DNA from 3 places in the Paenochrobactrum pullorum genome. Region 2 is predicted to be linked to each of the others. Evidence: riboswitches for the same ligand, from Rfam matches in the RefSeq annotation. Region 2 holds a riboswitch; each other region holds the start of a gene.
The links. Region 2 has a riboswitch for thiamine pyrophosphate ahead of thiD (bifunctional hydroxymethylpyrimidine kinase/phosphomethylpyrimidine kinase). Riboswitches for the same ligand answer to the same signal wherever they lie in the genome.
Positions count from the first base shown of each region.

Region 1: another riboswitch for thiamine pyrophosphate. It lies ahead of thiB (thiamine ABC transporter substrate binding subunit); the one in region 2 lies ahead of thiD (bifunctional hydroxymethylpyrimidine kinase/phosphomethylpyrimidine kinase).
Region 3: another riboswitch for thiamine pyrophosphate. It lies ahead of JNC77_RS12555 (TenA family protein); the one in region 2 lies ahead of thiD (bifunctional hydroxymethylpyrimidine kinase/phosphomethylpyrimidine kinase).

Region 1 covers NZ_JBHEEH010000006.1:83,997-90,253, reverse strand. The annotation lists gene cdlP (cell division protease CdlP) at 1-87, opposite strand, end outside; gene JNC77_RS10865 (thiamine ABC transporter ATP-binding protein) at 451-1,161, opposite strand; gene thiP (thiamine/thiamine pyrophosphate ABC transporter permease) at 1,161-2,801, opposite strand; gene thiB (thiamine ABC transporter substrate binding subunit) at 2,818-3,822, opposite strand; TPP riboswitch at 3,868-3,982, opposite strand; gene JNC77_RS10850 (thiamine diphosphokinase) at 4,068-4,697, shown strand; gene JNC77_RS10845 (YMGG-like glycine zipper-containing protein) at 4,816-5,100, shown strand; gene JNC77_RS10840 (ABC-F family ATP-binding cassette domain-containing protein) at 5,291-6,257, shown strand, end outside.
Region 2 covers NZ_JBHEEH010000001.1:526,030-532,286, reverse strand. The annotation lists gene JNC77_RS02545 (heavy metal translocating P-type ATPase) at 1-1,475, opposite strand, end outside; TPP riboswitch at 1,664-1,764, shown strand; gene thiD (bifunctional hydroxymethylpyrimidine kinase/phosphomethylpyrimidine kinase) at 1,894-2,751, shown strand; gene JNC77_RS02535 (FAD-dependent oxidoreductase) at 2,748-3,731, shown strand; gene thiS (sulfur carrier protein ThiS) at 3,737-3,934, shown strand; gene JNC77_RS02525 (thiazole synthase) at 3,936-4,706, shown strand; gene JNC77_RS02520 (thiamine phosphate synthase) at 4,708-5,316, shown strand; gene JNC77_RS02515 (ThiF family adenylyltransferase) at 5,313-6,257, shown strand, end outside.
Region 3 covers NZ_JBHEEH010000009.1:198-6,454, forward strand. The annotation lists gene JNC77_RS12515 (hypothetical protein) at 1-31, shown strand, start outside; gene otsA (alpha,alpha-trehalose-phosphate synthase (UDP-forming)) at 92-1,471, opposite strand; gene otsB (trehalose-phosphatase) at 1,521-2,297, opposite strand; gene JNC77_RS12530 (hypothetical protein) at 2,299-2,625, opposite strand; gene JNC77_RS12535 (CsbD family protein) at 2,676-2,879, opposite strand; gene JNC77_RS12540 (PepSY domain-containing protein) at 3,089-3,397, shown strand; gene JNC77_RS12545 (general stress protein) at 3,416-4,003, shown strand; gene JNC77_RS12550 (hypothetical protein) at 4,127-4,339, shown strand; TPP riboswitch at 4,391-4,508, shown strand; gene JNC77_RS12555 (TenA family protein) at 4,589-5,236, shown strand; gene JNC77_RS12560 (LysR family transcriptional regulator) at 5,279-6,211, opposite strand.

The DNA of each region.
Region 1 (6,257 bases), on a different contig from region 2:
GAAATCAAGAGTCTGGCAGGCACTCAAAAAAGACAGACCTGCCAACCCTAAAACGGACACATACCGTCGCAGACCGCGCTTATGCATCGCAGCCGGAACATGACTAATTAGTGTGAGGCTCAATTTCGCATCATTGGATGAAGTCGAGCGGAGAGGGCGGAGAGGTTTTATCTTAATCCTCGCTTTGATTCCGGATCTGTTCTTATTATCTTTAGCCAAAAAAACGAATAGTCTTTTTTGCTTCTGCTAGCTTGTGACGAAAACGCTTCTGGCTGACTTAAGTTGCATGAATAATGTTTTTTCTATGTCGACTTCATAGAGTTCGGCAGCTTTGATGCGAATAATTTGTTGCCAATTTAATTATTTAAAGTGCCGGTGTCCAGTGGAGCTGCGGTTCAACTATCGTTAATAATTTGTCAGATTCGATTATGTGATCACTACTTAACGCGGTCAGGTCAATTGGTTGCCCATATAATGCTGCAAAGCTTGCGGACCCAAGCTTGAAAGGAGGTCCTCCGCTTCGCCCGTCGCACTGATTTGGCCCGCTTCAACGAAGACCAGCCATGTTTTTAAACGCAATGCATCTTCCGGCGTATGGGTGACCATCAAAATGTTCATGGCATTTTCTTGTTGCAGTTCATCAATCAGATCAAGCATTTGATGGCGCAGTGCTGGCCCCAAAGAGGCAAAGGCTTCATCAAGCAATAAAACCGGTTTTTGCCGCACCAAAGCACGGGCAATGGCGACACGCTGACGTTCACCGCCTGATAATGCTTCTGGTTTGCGATGTTCTTTGCCGCTCAAACCAACGCGGGCAATCGCGTCTTGGACTGCTTGATGATCGGCTTGGACAAGTTTCAAATTACCGGAGCGGCCAAGGCCGACATTTTGCGTCACATCCAGATGGGCAAAGAGATTATTATCCTGAAACACCATTGAAACAGGACGCTCGGACGGTAGCAGATCACTCATATCCTGACCATTAATGATCACTTTGCCGCTCAGTGGTGTTTCAAAGCCGGCAATGATGTTGAGCAAAGTTGATTTGCCCGAACCGCTGGGGCCGATGATGGATGTAATGCGGTTTGCAGGCAGCTTTGTGTCAAAGCGCATCTGCATTTCACCATAGTTAAAGTGCACATCATCAATGATAATCGACATTAATCGGCTTTCTGATAGGGGCGGGCTTTGGCGGCGCGGTCGGCAATCATCATCAACAACAGACATAAGCTACCTAAGATAAGAGCAAGTCCCGCCGCATCAAGTGTTCGATAACTGCCCATCCGCTGTAGCAGCAAATAGGGCAGAGTGGTGAGCGCATCACTGCCAAAAAGTGCAATTGTGCCCAGATCACCCAAAGATAAGGCAAAGGCAAAAGCAAAGGCAATGATGGCAGGCTGGCGCATCACCGGCCAGTCGATCAGGCGCAAACGGCTGATGCCGGAAATATCAAGCTGCGCGCATAATCGGTTATGACTGGCGGCTGCATTGTCCCATGCGGGGCGAATGAAGCGTACGGCAAAAGGCATAGCCATAGCTGCATTAACAATGATGACCATTGCAGCAGCAAAGGAAAACGGATTGCCGAAATTACGCAGTAGAATAAACCAGCCTGCACCTAAAATAATTGGTGGCACGACCAATATTAAACTTGAACCTGTTTCCAGTGCGCTTTGATAAAAGCGTGTGGTGGCAGGCGGTTTGCTATTGCGTGATAGGCTGGCGCTATATTCACGCGCAATCACCAAGGCGAAAGAGAGAGAAACCGACAGGCAGGCGGAAGAAGCGCCAAGCCAGAGACTGGTGAAGATTGCATTCCAAACCGCAGCTTCGCTTAACAGGCGTGAAAAATCCGCCATGAATGATGATGCCACAATGCCGATCACAGGGCTGGCAATAAACAAAAATCCGGTCAGAATGACTGTGTAGTTGAAGAAGCGCTCTGTTTTTTTCACATTGTCATAGCGCTTAGTGGTTATTTTCAGCGAAAAGCCTTCCTCGCTTGGGTGACCAAAAAAGCGCAAAATGACGAGCACGGTGAGTGTCAAAATAAGCTGCATCAGCGTGAGCGCTACAGCGCGGTTCAGATCAAAATCGAAATGCAGTGCCTGATAGATCGCCACTTCCAAGGTGGTGGCACGAGGGCCCCCGCCAAGGGTCAAAACGGTGGTGAAAGACGTAATGCACAGCATGAAAATCAAACCGGCAATACCGGAAAGGTTGCGCCGGATCACTGGCCATTCGATCAGCCGGAACCTTGAAAAGTTACCCATGCCCAATTGCGCCGATAGTTTCCAATAATCGGCAGGAATGGTTTCCAGATTGGCCAGAATAAGCCGTACCGCCAGCGGCATATTGAAAAACACATGTGCCAGCAAAATGCCGGTGAGGCCGTAAATATTGGGCACAAAAGAACTGCCACTTAAATCTGCCAGATAAGCAATGAAGCCATTGCGTCCATAAATGGCGGTAATGCCTAAAATGGCAACCAGTGAAGGCAGCACCAAGGGCAGGGCAAAGAGCCGCAAAATTAATGCGCGTCCATAAAAATTTTCTGATGCATGTAATGCGCGCGCCAAGGGAATAGCGACAGCCACCGATAACAGGCTGGAAAGCAGTGCTTGCAACAGTGTGAAGCGGGTGATGCGCCAGACATAGGCATCAAAAACCGAGAAGAGCGAACCTTCGCCAAAGGCTTGCCATCCAAGCGAAAAGAGTGCGCCGCCTGCGAGCAAGCACAAAAAGGCGAGAGCCAAACTCCCGCCTAATGGTTTTATGATTGATGCTGAATATGCACGCACGCACTCTATTCCGGTTTTACTTGCTGGAAGCGTTTAGCCATTCGTTGATCCATTCCTTACGGTTGGCGGCGACATCTTCAGACGAAATCTGCAAAGTTTTAACAGGCTTCACCAAAGCATCAAAGGCCGGATCAAGCGGCTTGGAGGTTTTGGCGACCGGAAACATCCAATTGGTTTCCGGAATGGCGTCCTGAAAGCCCGGCTCGAGCATGAAAGCCAAAAACTGTTTGGCGAGCGGGTTTTTCTCGCCCCTACTGGTCATGCCAGCCACTTCAACCTGCAGATAATGGCCTTCTTCAAAACCAAGAGCCTGATAGCGGTCGGTTTTGTCGGTAATCACATGATAGGCAGGCGAGGTGGTATAAGAAAGCACCATTGGTGCTTCACCTTTGGTGAACAGGCCGTAAGCTTCCGACCAGCCCGGTGTGACGGTGAGAATGCGTTTTTGCAACTGCTCCCATTTGGCGGCTGCTTCATCGCCGTAAACAGCTTTCATCCATAACAACATACCAAGGCCAGGTGTCGAGGTGCGCGGATCTTGCAGCACGATTTTTTGTGATGCATCGCCTTCAACCAGCTCTTTCAGGCTTTTGGGCGGATTTTCCATCTTTTCGCTGTCATAAACGACGGCGAAATAGCTGTAATCATAGGGGACGAAAACATCATCCTTAAAACCGCCCGGCACATTGATAGAGGTGAGATCAATGCCGCTAGGGGCAAAGAGGCCGGATTTATGGGCATCGGCAATGAGGTTATTGTCGAGGCCGAGCACGATGTCGGCTCCGGTTTTAGCACCCTCCAGCTTCAGGCGGTTGAGTAACGCCACACCATCAGCAGCTGCCACAAATTTAACTTCGCAATGGCAAATTGCTTCAAAGTTTTCTTTGACAATCGGCCCCGGTCCCCATTTGGCGGTGAAGCTGTCATAGGTATAGACAGTGAGGGTATCTTTTGCCTGTGCCGCATGCGCTACGCTCAGCATGATGACAGCAGACGAGGCGAGTAAAGACAACAGCCGCATTATGCGTCTCCTTAAGGTATCAGGTTCAAAAGGATTATGCGTCGGACATTGACAGCATCTAATCCCTCCGCCGGTACAAACCGGATCAGGTTCAGCGGGTTGGCCGATTGATTGCGGCCTCTCAGCCTGATGAAAACAGCAGGCACCCCGTTAGAGCAGCTTTATCTTAAGCATTTCGACGACTTATCGCAAGCCATCCCTAAAGGAGCTTTTCGGGGCGTGATGCGCATGTTATGAGCGATTTCATGAGCACATTTGTCATTCTTCTCGGCGGCGATCTGACCGTCACGGATCGTTTGCGCCGCCAAGTTGAGGGCGCACGGTTTTTAGCCGCTGATGGTGGTATGCGCCATGCGCTTCGTTTGGGTGTGGTTCCAGAATTATGGCTTGGGGATTTTGACTCAACCGATCCGGATTTGCTGGAGGTTTTTGCCGAAGTGCCGCGGCAAACCTTTCCGGTTGCCAAAGATATGACCGATGGCGAATTGGCGCTTAATAAAGCTTATCAATTGGGCGCAACGCGGGTGATTCTATGTGGTGCATTCGGTGGTGATCGTACCGATCACACGCTTTTGCATCTGACTATGGCAACAAGATACGCGCTTGAAGGGCGTCAGATTTTGTTATCCAGTGGTTTTGAAGAAGCATATCCGCTGGTGCCGGGCAATTATCAATATGACCTGCCTGAGGCTTCCGTTTTCAGTATTTTAAGCTTTTCACAGCTCGAAGGGCTGACGATTGAACAAGCAGAATGGCCTTTGGATAAAATTACTTTGCCTTTAGGTTCGTCTTTGACAGTTTCTAATGTTGTTCATGGAACTCTTCATGTTTCTTTGCGTTTAGGACATGCGGTACTTATCGCAAGACCGTTATGAAAAGGCTTGACGAACAACGCCTAATATAATGTAAGCTAATGATAGCAGGACTACCTGCAAGCGCCGAATTGGGGACGCAAGGTCGGTGGTTTTCAACATTCAAAGGGAGATTTCTTCCATGAAATCACGTCTTACTATGATCGCAGTCGCAGGATTGCTCGCATTCTCAACAGCAGCTTGCACAACCAATGAACAGCGTACGGCTGGTTATGGCGTTGGTGGTGCAGCTCTTGGTGCGTTGGCAGGCGGCGCAATTGGCGGTAATGGCCGCGGTGCGCTGACAGGTGCTGCTATTGGCGCAGTTGCCGGTACATTGGTTGGTGCATCCACAACCCGCAATGGTGTGCAATATTGTAAATACCGCGACCCATATGGCCGCGTTTATGAAGCTCCTTGCCAATAATAATAGAACCATTGAGGTTCATTTATTTGCAAGCCTGGCTTGAAAATATGAGAAACAGGTCGGATTTTCCGGCCTGTTTTTTTGTGTGCTGACAAGACGTCATTTGACACAAAGCTCTTTCTCGACGACAAGCAGTGCAATTGACCTTTGATTTTAAAAAATACACCTGAACGAGAAGTAATCATTATCCATGGCACCACCACCACTTCTTCGCCTTGACCAGATTAAACTGACTTTTGGCGGAACACCGCTGCTTGAAGATGCTGGCTTGTCGGTCAGTGAAGGTGAGCGCATTGCGCTGGTCGGGCGCAATGGATCGGGTAAATCTACACTTTTGAAAATCGCCGCCGGCATGGTTGAGCCTACCAGTGGCGAAGTTTACAAACATCCGGGCGCAACTGTGCGTTATTTGGCGCAGTCTCCCGATATGGATGGCTTTGCCAATGTGCGCGCTTATGTGGAAGCAGGCTTGGGGCCGACCGATGATCCGCATCGTGTCACCTATCTGCTGGAACATCTGGGGCTGACAGGTGAAGAAACGCCGCAGCAATTATCGGGTGGTGAAGCACGTCGTGCAGCTTTGGCGCGGGTGATTGCGCCGCAGCCTGATGTATTGCTTTTGGATGAGCCGACCAACCATCTTGACCTCAATACGATTGAATGGTTGGAAGATGAGCTGCGCCAGATCCGTTCGGCGATTGTGCTGATTTCCCATGACCGTCGTTTCTTGGAAAATGTCAGCCGCTCGACCATTTGGCTTGATCGTGGTGTCACACGCCGCATCGAACAAGGCTTTGCCCATTTTGAAGAATGGCGCGATAAAGTCTTGGAAGAAGAAGAGCGCGACCTGCATAAGCTTGGCCGCCAGATTGTGCGTGAAGAACATTGGCTGCGCTATGGTGTGACGGCACGGCGTAAACGCAATATGCGTCGCCTTGGCGAATTGCATTCGATGCGCGCGGAGTTCCGCAATCATCGCAAAGCGCAAGGAACGGCTGTGTTGGCGGCAAGTGACAGCAAAGAATCCGGCAAATTGGTGATTGAAGCCAAAGGCCTAAATAAAGCTTATGGCGAACGTGTGTTGGTGAAAGATTTCTCCACCCGCGTGCAGCGTGGTGATCGTATCGGTCTGGTGGGGCCAAACGGTGCCGGCAAAA
Region 2 (6,257 bases):
GTGACAACTGCGGCTGCCATCACTGCGGGCACAAACCAGCGCGTTACTTTATCCACCATCGCCTGAATGGGCAGCTTGTCGGCCTGCGCATCTTCCACCATACGGATGATCTGGGCGATCACCATATCACTGCCAACCTTGGTCGCCTGATAGGTGAAAAAACCGGATTTATTGATGGTGCCGCCGACCACTTCGGCGCCAATTTCCTTGGCAACGGGCACTGGTTCACCGGTAATCATCGATTCATCAATATAAGAAGAGCCCTCGATGAGCACGCCATCGACCGGTACTTTTTCACCTGGTCTGACCTGCACATGGTCGCCCACGCGCACATCTTCCAACGGCACATCAACCGCCTTGCCATCGCGCAAAACGCGTGCAGTTTTCGCCTGCAAATCAACCAAACGGCTGATGGCAGCACTGGTTCTGCCCTTGGCGCGCGCTTCCAGATAACGGCCAAGCAGGATCAGCGCCACGATAACGGCTGCGGCTTCAAAATAAACATTCACCGTGCCTTCAGGCAAAACGGACGGCATGAAAGTGGCGATCGTTGAAAAGCCCCAAGCGGCCAATGTACCGACCGCTACCAGCGAATTCATATCCGGTGCGGCTTTTAAAAGTGCCGGAATGCCCAGCTTGAAAAAGCGCAATCCCGGCCCGAAAAGCACCAGCGTTGTCAGCACAAATTGCAAATACCAACTATTTTGCATACCAATTGTGCGGTCAATCAGCATATGCATGCCAGGGATTAAGTGCGACCCCATTTCAAGTACAAAAACCGGCAAGGTCAGCACGACTGCCAGCAAAGTTTGACGCTGTAAGGTTTGTGCTTCTTTTTCACGTTTTTGCGCGCGCATTTCACCGGTAGATTGCTTGGCGGCGACATCAATTTTACGCGCCTGATAGCCAGCTTTTGCCACCGCACCAATCAGCTTATCTATATTGACCCGCGTACCATCCACCACGATCTGCGCCCGTTCAGTGGCCAGATTAACGCTGGCTGATGTAACGCCGTCAACCGCGAGTAAAGCACGCTCGACAGTGCCGACACAAGATGCACAGGTCATGCCTTCAATGTTCAAATCAAATTTTTGCGGCGCGGATGATGATGGCACAACAGCAGCCAGTTTGGCTTCCGATTGACATGTTTCTACGCTTTCAGCTTTTTTTGAACCGCAACCGCAACCAGAGCTTTTAAGTGCTTCCACCGGCTTTTGCTCATCAATCAGCTCAGCTTTATAACCTGCTCCGCCGATGATTTTCACCAAATCATCAGCCGTGATATTGCTGTCACTCACTTCCACATGGGCGCGCTCTGTCATCAGGTTGACACTGGCTTTAACCACACCATCAGTACCTGTCAGTGCGCGCTCCACCCGCCCCACACAAGAGGCACAACTCATGCCTTCCACATTGAAATTATACTTAGTTAACAAGATGTTGCTTGTTAACTCGCTGTCATTTTTCTGGCTCATAGGTTATCCCCTGCCACATCGCTGCTCTTAAACAGACACTTCATCATGGCGCTTAAACTAAGGCTTCCCATCATGGGAAGGTCAAGAGCTTTTTTAAAGAAAAATCCCGACTGTAATTCCAATCGATTTCAGATGCTTTTGACGCGGGCTTGACCAATCTGATTTTAAATTCTACTCATAGAGGCAGCAAATATTCGTTGGGGTGTCGAAAGACTGAGAGGCGCAAAAGCGCTAACCCATTGAACCTGATCCGGGTAATACCTGCGTAGGGAACGGAATTTGGCGCGTCACGAACGGGCGTAATGGGAATTGGTCTTGCTTGGTAATTTGGGCAACAGGCGAATTTTCCAACCAGAAGCAAAACAAAAGCTTCAGCCAGTCATGATGTTTCACTTTCTGTTCAGAGAAGAGAAACGACATGACGAGACGGTTAGACACATCTTCCACCCTCAGTTCAGTTCCGATCTGCGTAACCATTGCTGGCTCTGACAGCAGCGGCGGTGCCGGTATTCAGGCCGATTTAAAAGCTTTTTCTGCGCTTAAAACCTATGGTGCGAGCGTCATCACCGCCATCACCGCACAAAACACCCGCGGCGTCACTGACGTAATGGATATGACACCGGCGATCATTCGCGGGCAGATGGAGGCGGTGTTCAGCGATCTTAATGTTGCTGCCGTTAAAATCGGCATGCTCTCACAACCTGAAACCATCGAAACGGTGATGGACGGTTTGAGCCACTTCCAAGGGCCGATCGTGCTTGATCCGGTGATGGTAGCTAAATCCGGCAATCGCCTGCTTAGCGAAACCGCGATTGATGTATTGCGCCAAAAACTGATCCCTTTAGCAACCTTGATCACCCCGAACCGTCCCGAAGCTGCCTGTCTGCTGGATATGGATGAAGCAAAAAGCGATGAGGAAGCCGAAGCACAAGGCCGCGCCTTGCTTCGCTTAGGTGCCAAAGCCGTTTTGATGAAGGGCGGCCATGCGGAAGGTGAAATTTGCACTGATCTCTTGATCACCGCAGACGCCCCGACATTTGCCATTTCTGCGCCCCGCATCCACACCAAAAACACCCACGGCACCGGCTGCACTCTGTCGGCAGCTCTGGCGACAAAGCTTGGACATGGGTTAGATTTAAAACAAGCTTTTGAAGAAGCCCACGACTATCTGCATCAGGCAATTTTGGCCGCCGATCAACTAACCATCGGCAGCGGTCACGGTCCCGTCCACCATTTTTATGAACTATGGACCAATCCTTCACAGGTAGCCCCATGAAAATTACCATTATCGGTGCCGGTGTCGCTGGCTTAACCTGTGCCACGGAACTGAATGCCCAAGGCCATAATGTTGAAGTGATCGCGCTCAGTGAGCGCATTGGCGAAGATGCTTGTTCATGGTTTGCCGGAGGTATGCTTGCACCTTGGTGCGAGGGCGAAAGCGCACCGGAGCAAGTCGTGCGCCTTGGCCAGCAAGCGCTCGATTGGTGGGAAAACCATGTCAGCGGTGTGGAGCGACGCGGCACATTGGTGCTTTCCCACACCCGCGATGCCAGTGAATTGCGCCGCTTTTCACGCCGCACCAGCCAGCACGAGTTGATTGATGCAACCCGCATTGAAGAACTGGAGCCTGATCTTGGCAATCGCTTCAATCAAGGCTTGTTCTTTGAGCATGAAGGCCATCTCAACCCGCGCCGTGCCTTGCCGGAACTGGCTGAAAATCTGCGCCGGAAGGCTGTGCGCTTTCAGCTTGGCACCAATGCCGATAAGGCCACAATCAACAGTGATCTGACCATTGATTGCCGTGGACTTCGGGCGCGGGACGATTTAAGCGATCTGCGCGGTGTCAAAGGTGAAATGCTGATGATCCGCTCACGCGACATCAACCTCACCCGCCCTGTGCGCCTGCTGCATCCGCGTATTCCGCTTTATATCGTGCCACGCGGGGATGGTGTGCATATGGTGGGCGCAACAATGCTGGAAGCCGAAGCCAGCCCGCATATCAGTGTGCGTTCCACCTTGGAGCTTTTGGGCGCGGCCTATGCGCTGCATCCCGCATTCGCCGAAAGTGAAGTGCTGGAAACCGGCGTCGATGCCCGCCCTGCATTTAACGACAATCTGCCCAAAATACGCCGCCAAGGCACGAAACTTTATGTCAACGGCTTTTACCGGCACGGATTTTTGATGTCTCCCGCACTTGCTAAAATGGTGCGTGAAGCGGTGGAAAATCCGCAAAACATACCAGAGCTTATGGAGTGAATTTGATGAATATTTCTCTCAACGGCCAAATCCACCAAACCACAGCCCACAATATGAGCGAATTGCTTGCCGAGATTGATTTGAGCGATGCGGTGGTGGCAACAGCTCTCAATGGCGAATTTGTCAGTGCGGATATGCGTGAAGAAACAACACTTTCCGCTGGAGACCAGATTGAAGTTCTGGCACCCATGCAAGGGGGCTGACATGCTAAAACTCTATGACAAAACAGTCACCAGCCGTTTGCTGTTGGGCACAGCCCTTTACCCCTCACCGGCAATTTTGGAAGAAGCGGTGAAAGCATCAGGCACCGAAATCGTCACCGTTTCACTTCGCCGTGAAAGCGGATTTGAGCGTGCGGGGCAAAGTTTCTGGTCACTGATCAAAGAGCTGGGTGTCCATGTTTTGCCCAACACAGCCGGATGCCACACAGCGCGTGAAGCGGTGACCACCGCAAAAATGGCGCGCGAGATTTTTGGCACATCATGGATCAAGCTGGAAGTGATCGGCGAGCAGGACACATTCCAGCCCGACCCTTTCGGACTGGTGGAAGCGGCACGCATTCTGGTCAATGAGGGTTTTGAAGTTTTCCCTTATATGAATGACGATCTGGTGGTCGCCGAAAAGCTGGTGCAAGCCGGATGCAAAGTGCTGATGCCGTGGGGCGCGCCAATTGGTTCGGGGCGCGGCCTTAACAACCCCTATGCACTCAAAACCTTGCGCGCGCATTTCCCAGATATTTCGCTGATTGTTGATGCGGGGATTGGCGTTCCCTCCCATGCCGCACAGGCAATGGAACTAGGCTATGACGCAGTGCTTCTCAACACCGCCGTGGCCAAGGCCGGTGATCCGGTTCGCATGGCCAAAAGCTTTGCTCTTGCCGTGGAAGCCGGACATCTGGCGGTTGAGGCCGATCCGATTGAACCGCGCGACATGGCAGCTCCTTCCACACCTTTGATGGGAAAGGCATTTTTCTAAAATGGCACTTCATCCTTTTTATCCGATTTTCGACAGCGCTGAATGGCTGGAGCGCTTAGTTCCGCTTGGCATCAAACTGGTGCAACTGCGCGTTAAAGATAAAACTACAACTGAATTGCGTGCTGAAATCCGTGCTGCCAAAACAATTTGTGACGCACATCAATGTCAGTTGATCGTTAATGATTATTGGCAACTCGCCATTGATGAAGGTTGCGATTACATCCATCTCGGTCAGGAAGATCTGGATGAGGCGGACATTACCGTTATTCGTAAGGCTCAACTCAAACTTGGCGTCAGCACCCATAATGAAGAAGAGCTGGAACGCGCATTAGCGCTTAAGCCTGATTATGTCGCGCTTGGCCCCGTCTATCCAACCATTTTGAAAAAGATGATCTGGGAGCCACAAGGGCTGGAACGTGTGCGTATCTGGAAAGATAAGTTAAGCGACATGCCGCTTGTCGGCATTGGCGGCATCAGCCTTGATCGCGCAACTGGTGTTTTTGAACATGGCGCAGATATTGTGGCCGCGGTGACCGACATCACCCTTCATGCAAGCCCTGAACAGCGCGTGCAGGAATGGCTGAAGCTGACGGAAGCTTATGTAAAATGAGCCGTTACGCCAGACAGATCATTGTGGAAGAGATGGGCATCGAGCGCCAAAAGCGCTTGGAGAATGCACATATTCTCATCATCGGTGCGGGTGGCCTTGGCTGTCCGGCGCTCAATTATCTGGTGGGTGCAGGTGTAGGACATATCACACTTGTTGATGATGATAGTATCGAGCGCAGCAATCTGCATCGCCAGCCGCTTTATGGTGAAAAGGACCTAGGCCGCAAGAAAGCCGAAGCCGCACGCGACCGTCTGAATGATCTTAATCCGGATGTTATAGTCACGCCTCTGACGGTACGCCTGACACCTGCCAACGTGGATGCGCTGTTGAAAGACGCCGATATCGCTCTCGATTGTGCCGATAGTTATGCCGTGACTTATATTCTGTCTGATGCCTGTAAAGCACTTGGAAAGCCGCTGATTTCGGCTTCGGCCTTGGGATTAAACGGTTATGTCGGTGGCTATTGCGGCAATGCTGAAAATGGGGCGCCATCGGTGCGGGCACTCTTTCCTGATCTGCCCAAAAACCTTGCCACTTGCGCCAGTGCCGGTGTGCTGGGGCCATTGGTCGGAACACTCGGCACTATTCAGGCGCAAATGGCCATTGCAGCCCTGACCGATATGTCGCCATCACCTTTAGGGCAGATGGTGACGGTCAATTTGAGCCAATATGGTTTCCGCAGTTTCCGCTTTGATAAAGCACCGGAGCCAAAAACCGTTCCCTTTGCATTTATCGCACCGGAACAGCTTTTGATCGATGATGTATTGATTGAATTGCGCGACACAACCGAAGCACCGCAAAGTCTGCGTGAAGATGCTTTGCGCTATTCAACACAGGATTTCTTAGAAAACCGCGTTGATCTTGCCACTGATAAACGTGTTGCTTTGTGCTGCCGCTCCGGCCTTCGGGCATGGCGTGCAGCCAGTGCCTTACGACAAGTC
Region 3 (6,257 bases), on a different contig from region 2:
ATTTAAATATGAAGGTCGCTGGGAAAAATAATAATATAACAAATCTATAAAAATGCCGCCTGTTACAGGCGGCATTTTACTGTCGGTTGGGTTAATGGCGAAGTTTTAGTTCTTCAATATAGTCGCGGCACCAATGATGAATGTCATTATCCATTAAAAAATCCATCATGGTCTGAAAACGTTCTTTTCTCTCATCAAACGGCATTGATAAAGCTGTACGTAGAGCAATAGAGATGGATTGTTTGTCATAAGGGTTGACCAAAATGGCACCATCCAGCTCGCGTGCAGCACCTGCGAAGCGAGACAGAACCAAAACACCGGGATTGTCCGGATTTTGTGCCGCCACATATTCTTTGGCAACAAGATTCATCCCGTCACGTAATGGGGTAACCAATCCTACCTGCGCCTGACGATAAAGGCCTGCCAATGTGTTTCTGTTTAATGAGCGGGTAATATATCTGATCGGTGTCCAGTCAACGGCTGCGAGTGCGCCGTTAACACGGCCGGCAAGCTCGGCCACCATACTTTGCATTTCAATATATTCCGGCACTGCCGAGCGAGATTTTGGCGTTATTTGTAAGAAAGTAACTTTATTTTGTTGCTCCGGGTTTTGGACAATGAATTCTTCAAACGCTTCGATGCGGTTTGGGATACCTTTAGAATAATCAAGACGGTCAACGCCGATGATGAGTTTCCGCCCCAGCATGCTTTCGCTCATACGTTTGACAGTGACATTATTGGCCGACTTTGCTGCAATCTCGGCGAATTTTTTTGTTTCAATGCCGATACCGAATTTTTGAACTTTCAGTCTGTGTCCATCAATATCGAAGATTTGATTGCCGACAGGCTGACCGATTTTTTCACGTTTTAAACAACCGATAAAATTTTCCACATCATAATCTGTTTGGAAGCCCACCAAGTCATAAGACGAAAGCCCTCGTATTATGATTTCATGGACAGGAAGTGTAAAAAAAACATCTGCTGATGGCCAAGGAATATGCATGAAAAAACCGATACGGTTTTCTACGCCTAATTGTCTGAGTTCCGCGGCCAGAGGGATGAGATGATAATCATGAACCCAGATAATATCATCAGGTTGAAGCAGATTTTGTAATTGTTTGGCAAACAATCGATTGACCCGAAAATATCCGGCCATATCTTTGCGGGTATAATCAATCAGGTCCAAACGGTAATGGCATAGCGGCCAAAGCATTCTGTTGGCAAAACCGGCATAATATTCATCAATATCAGTACGGTTCAAATCAAGAACTGCATAGTTTATTTTGCCGTTCTCGATGATTTTTAACTCAGGATTCTGATGATTGGAAATTGTTTTGCCAGACCATCCCATCCAAATTCCGCCATAAGTTTCAAGCGCTGCGTGGAGTGCAACGGCCAAGCCGCCTGCTGGTATTTTACCGTCTTTCTCCGGTAAGGGTACACGGTTTGATACGACAATTAATCTGCTCACAATTTTTCCCTCTCTGTTAATGTGAATTCAGTCGGGTTTTGTGCCTTTCTCAAAAAATATTACTGAAGATGTTTTCGTTGGATGATTTTTGAGTGGTTTCAAGCAGCCATTGCCGTAGTATTGCAGGCGAAGATATGGACAAAGCCGCAGCTGAATTCTCAGTATTTTCAGCAATACGGATCCCCGCGCCGCCCGATTGAACAGCAGCATAAAACATTTGTTCATCGGTAAGATCGTCACCAAAAGCGTAAGGTTTGCGCTCTATAAAAGCGGGGAGTTGCATGATCTGCAATAGGGCAGTGCCTTTGTCACAATCGGCAGGACGTAGTTCGGCAACCATTTTGCCATGCTGTACAGCCCAACCCGTGCCTGCAATTTGTGCAGCCTTTTCCAGCTGTTCTTTAACAATGGCCTGCATGGAAAGGGCATTTCGATAATGCAAGGCAGCAGCCATGTTTTTATCTTCAAAGGCGACCCCCATCAGATCATCGGCCGCTTGTTTTAAATAGGCTTTGGCTTTGAGAAAGTTTTCACTTAATTGCTGGCGTCGGATTTTATTCTTTTCAAGACGAAGTTCCGCACCATGAAGTCCCGCAACTGGTAGGTTCAAATTGGGAAAAAGTGTATCTATAAATGCAATCTCACGACCGGTTATCAAAGCAATGGCCCCTTTGAAACATTCGGACAAGTGAGCTAAAGTTTGGGGTAAATTCGGCGGCACTTTCACCGCATCAGGCGTATCTGCTATGTCAAGAAGCGTGCCATCTACATCAAGAAAGAGTGCTGAATTCAGCACTGTTGCTTTTATCTTATTTTGTTCCATCATTTTATGATTGTTCTGGATATTCACCTTGATAAGTTTTTAGCAAAGCTTCTGTATAATTTATAATATGCTCACTGATTTCATGATGGTTTGCCCCATCATGAAGAAGCCGCTTCATGAGTAGTTTAATGGCGCGGGCATGTGTATTTTGATCGTCAGTAAGATTGCAGGAAACGTTCTCATCTTTCATCCGGCAAAATTTTGCTGCTACAAGAAAATCGGAAAGAATTTTAAAGCCATCAGAGCCTGTTTTTGTCTGATCCTGGAGATGAGACAAAATTACACTTTTTATGAGTAGTTCATGGCGCTCTCTATCGACGGTCATAATCATCTGCTTCGCCTTTAAAAGATGATGTGCGCCATCAGGCGCACATCATCTGATCACCATTTCTGGTTGTTATACCAGCTGTCTACTTCATGCTTAACACGGTCTTTTTCAACACCGTAACGTTCTTGAATTTTGCCTTCCAACTGTTCACGCTGACCTTGAATCTGGTCAAGATCATCATCGGTGAGTTTGCCCCACTGCTCTTTTACCTTGCCCTTAACCTGCTTCCAATTACCCTCAATACGGTTCCAATCCATTAATCTTCTCCTTTGTTTTATAAAGATACTAAAACAACGTAAGAACTTGAAAATGGTTCATATTATTTTGATGAAAATTGTAACTCTATATAAAATAAAGATATTTTTGTTTATGTAACGAGTTGTGAATAAAAAGAACGGAACGTTTTCACTTTCTCATGTGTTTATTCAATATCACTGAAATACAGTGACAAACACAGGAGCTGATCATGAATATCAAAACGATGACGCTTGTAGCTGCTTGTATATGCGTGCCTACGATTTCACAGGCGCAAACAACGCCGACTACAGATAAACCTGCGGTTGTCATGCCGGAACAAGCCAACCCGTCCGCTCCGGTAAAAGGCGAAAACAGTTTCACCCAAGAACAGGCAAAAAGCCGGATGGAAGAAGCCGGTTTCACCAATGTTATGGGGTTGACCCTTGACGATGATGGTGTCTGGCACGCTGCCGGCGAAAAGGACGGAACACCCGTGATGATCAAGATGGATTATCAAGGTAATGTCACTTCAGGATAATGAAAAAGGGCGAATATTATGAAAACACTTAATCAGTTATTCGATAATTACACCACCGCAAAAAGTGTGGTTATTCAACTTGAAGCAGCGGGTATCCCTTATAAAGATATTAGCATTGTTTCACATCATGCAGAAAACAAAACGGAAGCCGGTGAAGGTGCGGGTGTCGGTGCAGGTGTTGGCGCGGCAATTGGAGCAGGCGGCGGATTGCTGGCCGGTTTGGGCATGATTGCCATTCCGGGAATTGGCCCTGTTGTTGCTGCCGGTTGGTTGTCTGCAACACTTGCCGGTGCACTTGGCGGTGCAGTGGCGGGCGGAGCTGCCGGCGGGTTGATTGGCGCCTTGATTGATAGCGGTGTGCCGGATGAGGAGGCACATGTTTATGCGGAAGGCGTGCGGCGCGGCGGCGCACTGGTTTCGGTTAAGGTCGATGATGAAAAGGTGCCTGTCGCGCAACGCATTTTGGCCGATTCAGGTGGTGTCGATATTAATGCCCGTCGCCAATATTATCGCGAGCAGGGTTGGGAGCACTTTGATCACACATCGGCGCCTTATACGCCGGAAGACGTAGAGTTGGAGCGTCAAAAACTTCTCACCATGCGATAACTGCATATTGAGATCGATGGCTTGAGCCAGCATAATAATTAAAATGGCCTGGGAAGAGAGCGCGTTAAATATGCACTTTTCCCGGCCATTTTTAAAATTGAGGGGTAAAAACAGGAGATGGTGATGAAAAAAGTACCGGCACAAGATGCACGACAAGGACGCAAAGGTGTTCCTGTGCTTGTCGTTTTACTATGCAGTCTTTTATTGACAGTGCTTGTGTGGGTCGGCGTCGAGATTTATGGGCGTAATGCTTCGGAAAATGATAATTCATTCGCCAATGATAATCAGGTGCCTGATGTCAGCGCACCGTTGCAAACCCCGCCATCGGCCCAGTAAGGCGAAATCTTATCTTGCTAGTTGACTGACCGTCATAGTGCCTCTACTCATGGATAGACCAAGGGGTGTCCCGTCAAGGGGCTGAGATATTGCTGTTTTTTTAAAGGCGCAATGACCCTTCGAACCTGATCCGGATCATGCCGGCGAAGGGATGGGAAGACAAACCTGCCTTTTGCCGGCCTCTTTGCGAGGCCGTTTTATGAATAAGAAATTTACCGGTCTTGCAGCCAACCATGAAAAGGCAAAGCAATGACTGATCGTTTTACCGATATTTTGAAAAATAACAGCCAGCCGGTCTGGGACAATGCGGTTGAGCATCGCTTTGTACATGAACTATGCGCCGGAACTATTTCAGACGATGTTATGGCATCTTATCTGATACAAGATCATCGCTTTCTGGACAGTTTTTTGGTGCTTCTTGGCGCCGCCCTTGCCACGGCTGATAGGTTTGAAGCGCGTTTACGCTTCGGACAATTTGCAGGTATGGTTTCTAGTGACGAGAATACTTATTTTTTACGCTCTTTTGAAGCGCTGGGCGTGAGCGATCAAGCCAGAGAGGCAATTGCTGATAGTGAGCCGACAAAAGGTTTTAAAGCGATCATGCGTGAAGCCGCGGAAACGCGTTCCTATCCGGTGATTTTATCGGTGTTGAATGTGGCTGAATGGCTTTATCTGGAATGGGCATCAACGACCACGAAAATATTGCCGGAAAATTTTGTGCATGCTGAATGGATCACATTGCATGACAACGGTTTTTTTCGAGATTTTGTTGATTTTTTGCGTGCTGAACTTGATCGTGTCGGCGAACAGGATGCAATGCGTTGCACAGATTTTTTCCAGCGCGCTGTTAAACTTGAACTTGCATTCTTTGATGCAGCCTATGAAAATATGGCTTAATTAATGAAATCGGGTCGGATTATTAATGATCCGCCCCGATTTTTACTTACTGGTTTGCGATTTTGCGGCTTTCAAAGCGGTCAAATATGATGCGCGGCGCCAGAATTTCTCTGCTTGTTGGTTGCGGAAATTGAGCGTGCGGTAAATACGGATTTCCACCAGCAAGTCATCTTCAGCTGTGCCAGCCCGTACCAGCAATTTGCGGCTGAGTTCATCACTGACCAGACTTTGCGGTACCCATGTCACGCCGTGGCCGGAAATAGCCATTGCTTTGAGCGCACTCGACATACCGTTTTCATAAACGGAATGAAGATTATATTGCCGTTTTTCGATTAAATGCTGCAAAGCTAGTGAGAAAAAGGCGTTGCTGCGATAGCTTAAAAAATGGGTTGGCTGATAATTATTGACGAGGCTATGCATAGGCGTGCCATCGCGGTTGGGCGCGCTGACGGCAATAACGCGTTCCAGACCGACAGACAAATAAGGAAACTTTTTCAAGTCTTCCATTTGTTTAACATTATCAAGTGCATAGGTTAGAAAAAAATCGCATTGACCATGTACAAGCGTTGAAACATTGCCCAGAAATGAAGCATGCGGATCGGTAAAACGCACACGAAATTCGTCGCCTGATGCTTCCATATCCGCCATCCATAGCGGAAAAAAACTTAAAGACAGGCTGTTGAGCGTGGCAAAGGAAAGCACTTCCCACACCGGATTATACTGCTCATAAAGCCATTTGCGGGCATTGGTCAGAAGGTCGATAGCATCATGGGCTGATGGCAAAAAGCTTGCGCCTGCTGCGGTTAGTTTGACCGGATTGCTGCTGCGGTCAATCAACGGCATGCCCACCCAGCTTTCCAGTTGGCGGATACGACGGCTCAGAGCCGATTGGGTTATATTACGATCCTGAGCAGCGCGGGAAAAACTGGAATGTTGTGCAAGCGAAACAAAATCTTTCAGCCACTTTAGTTCCATTCTTTCTCACTTCAATTTGGGCACTGTTGCTATTTTCAGTTTAATT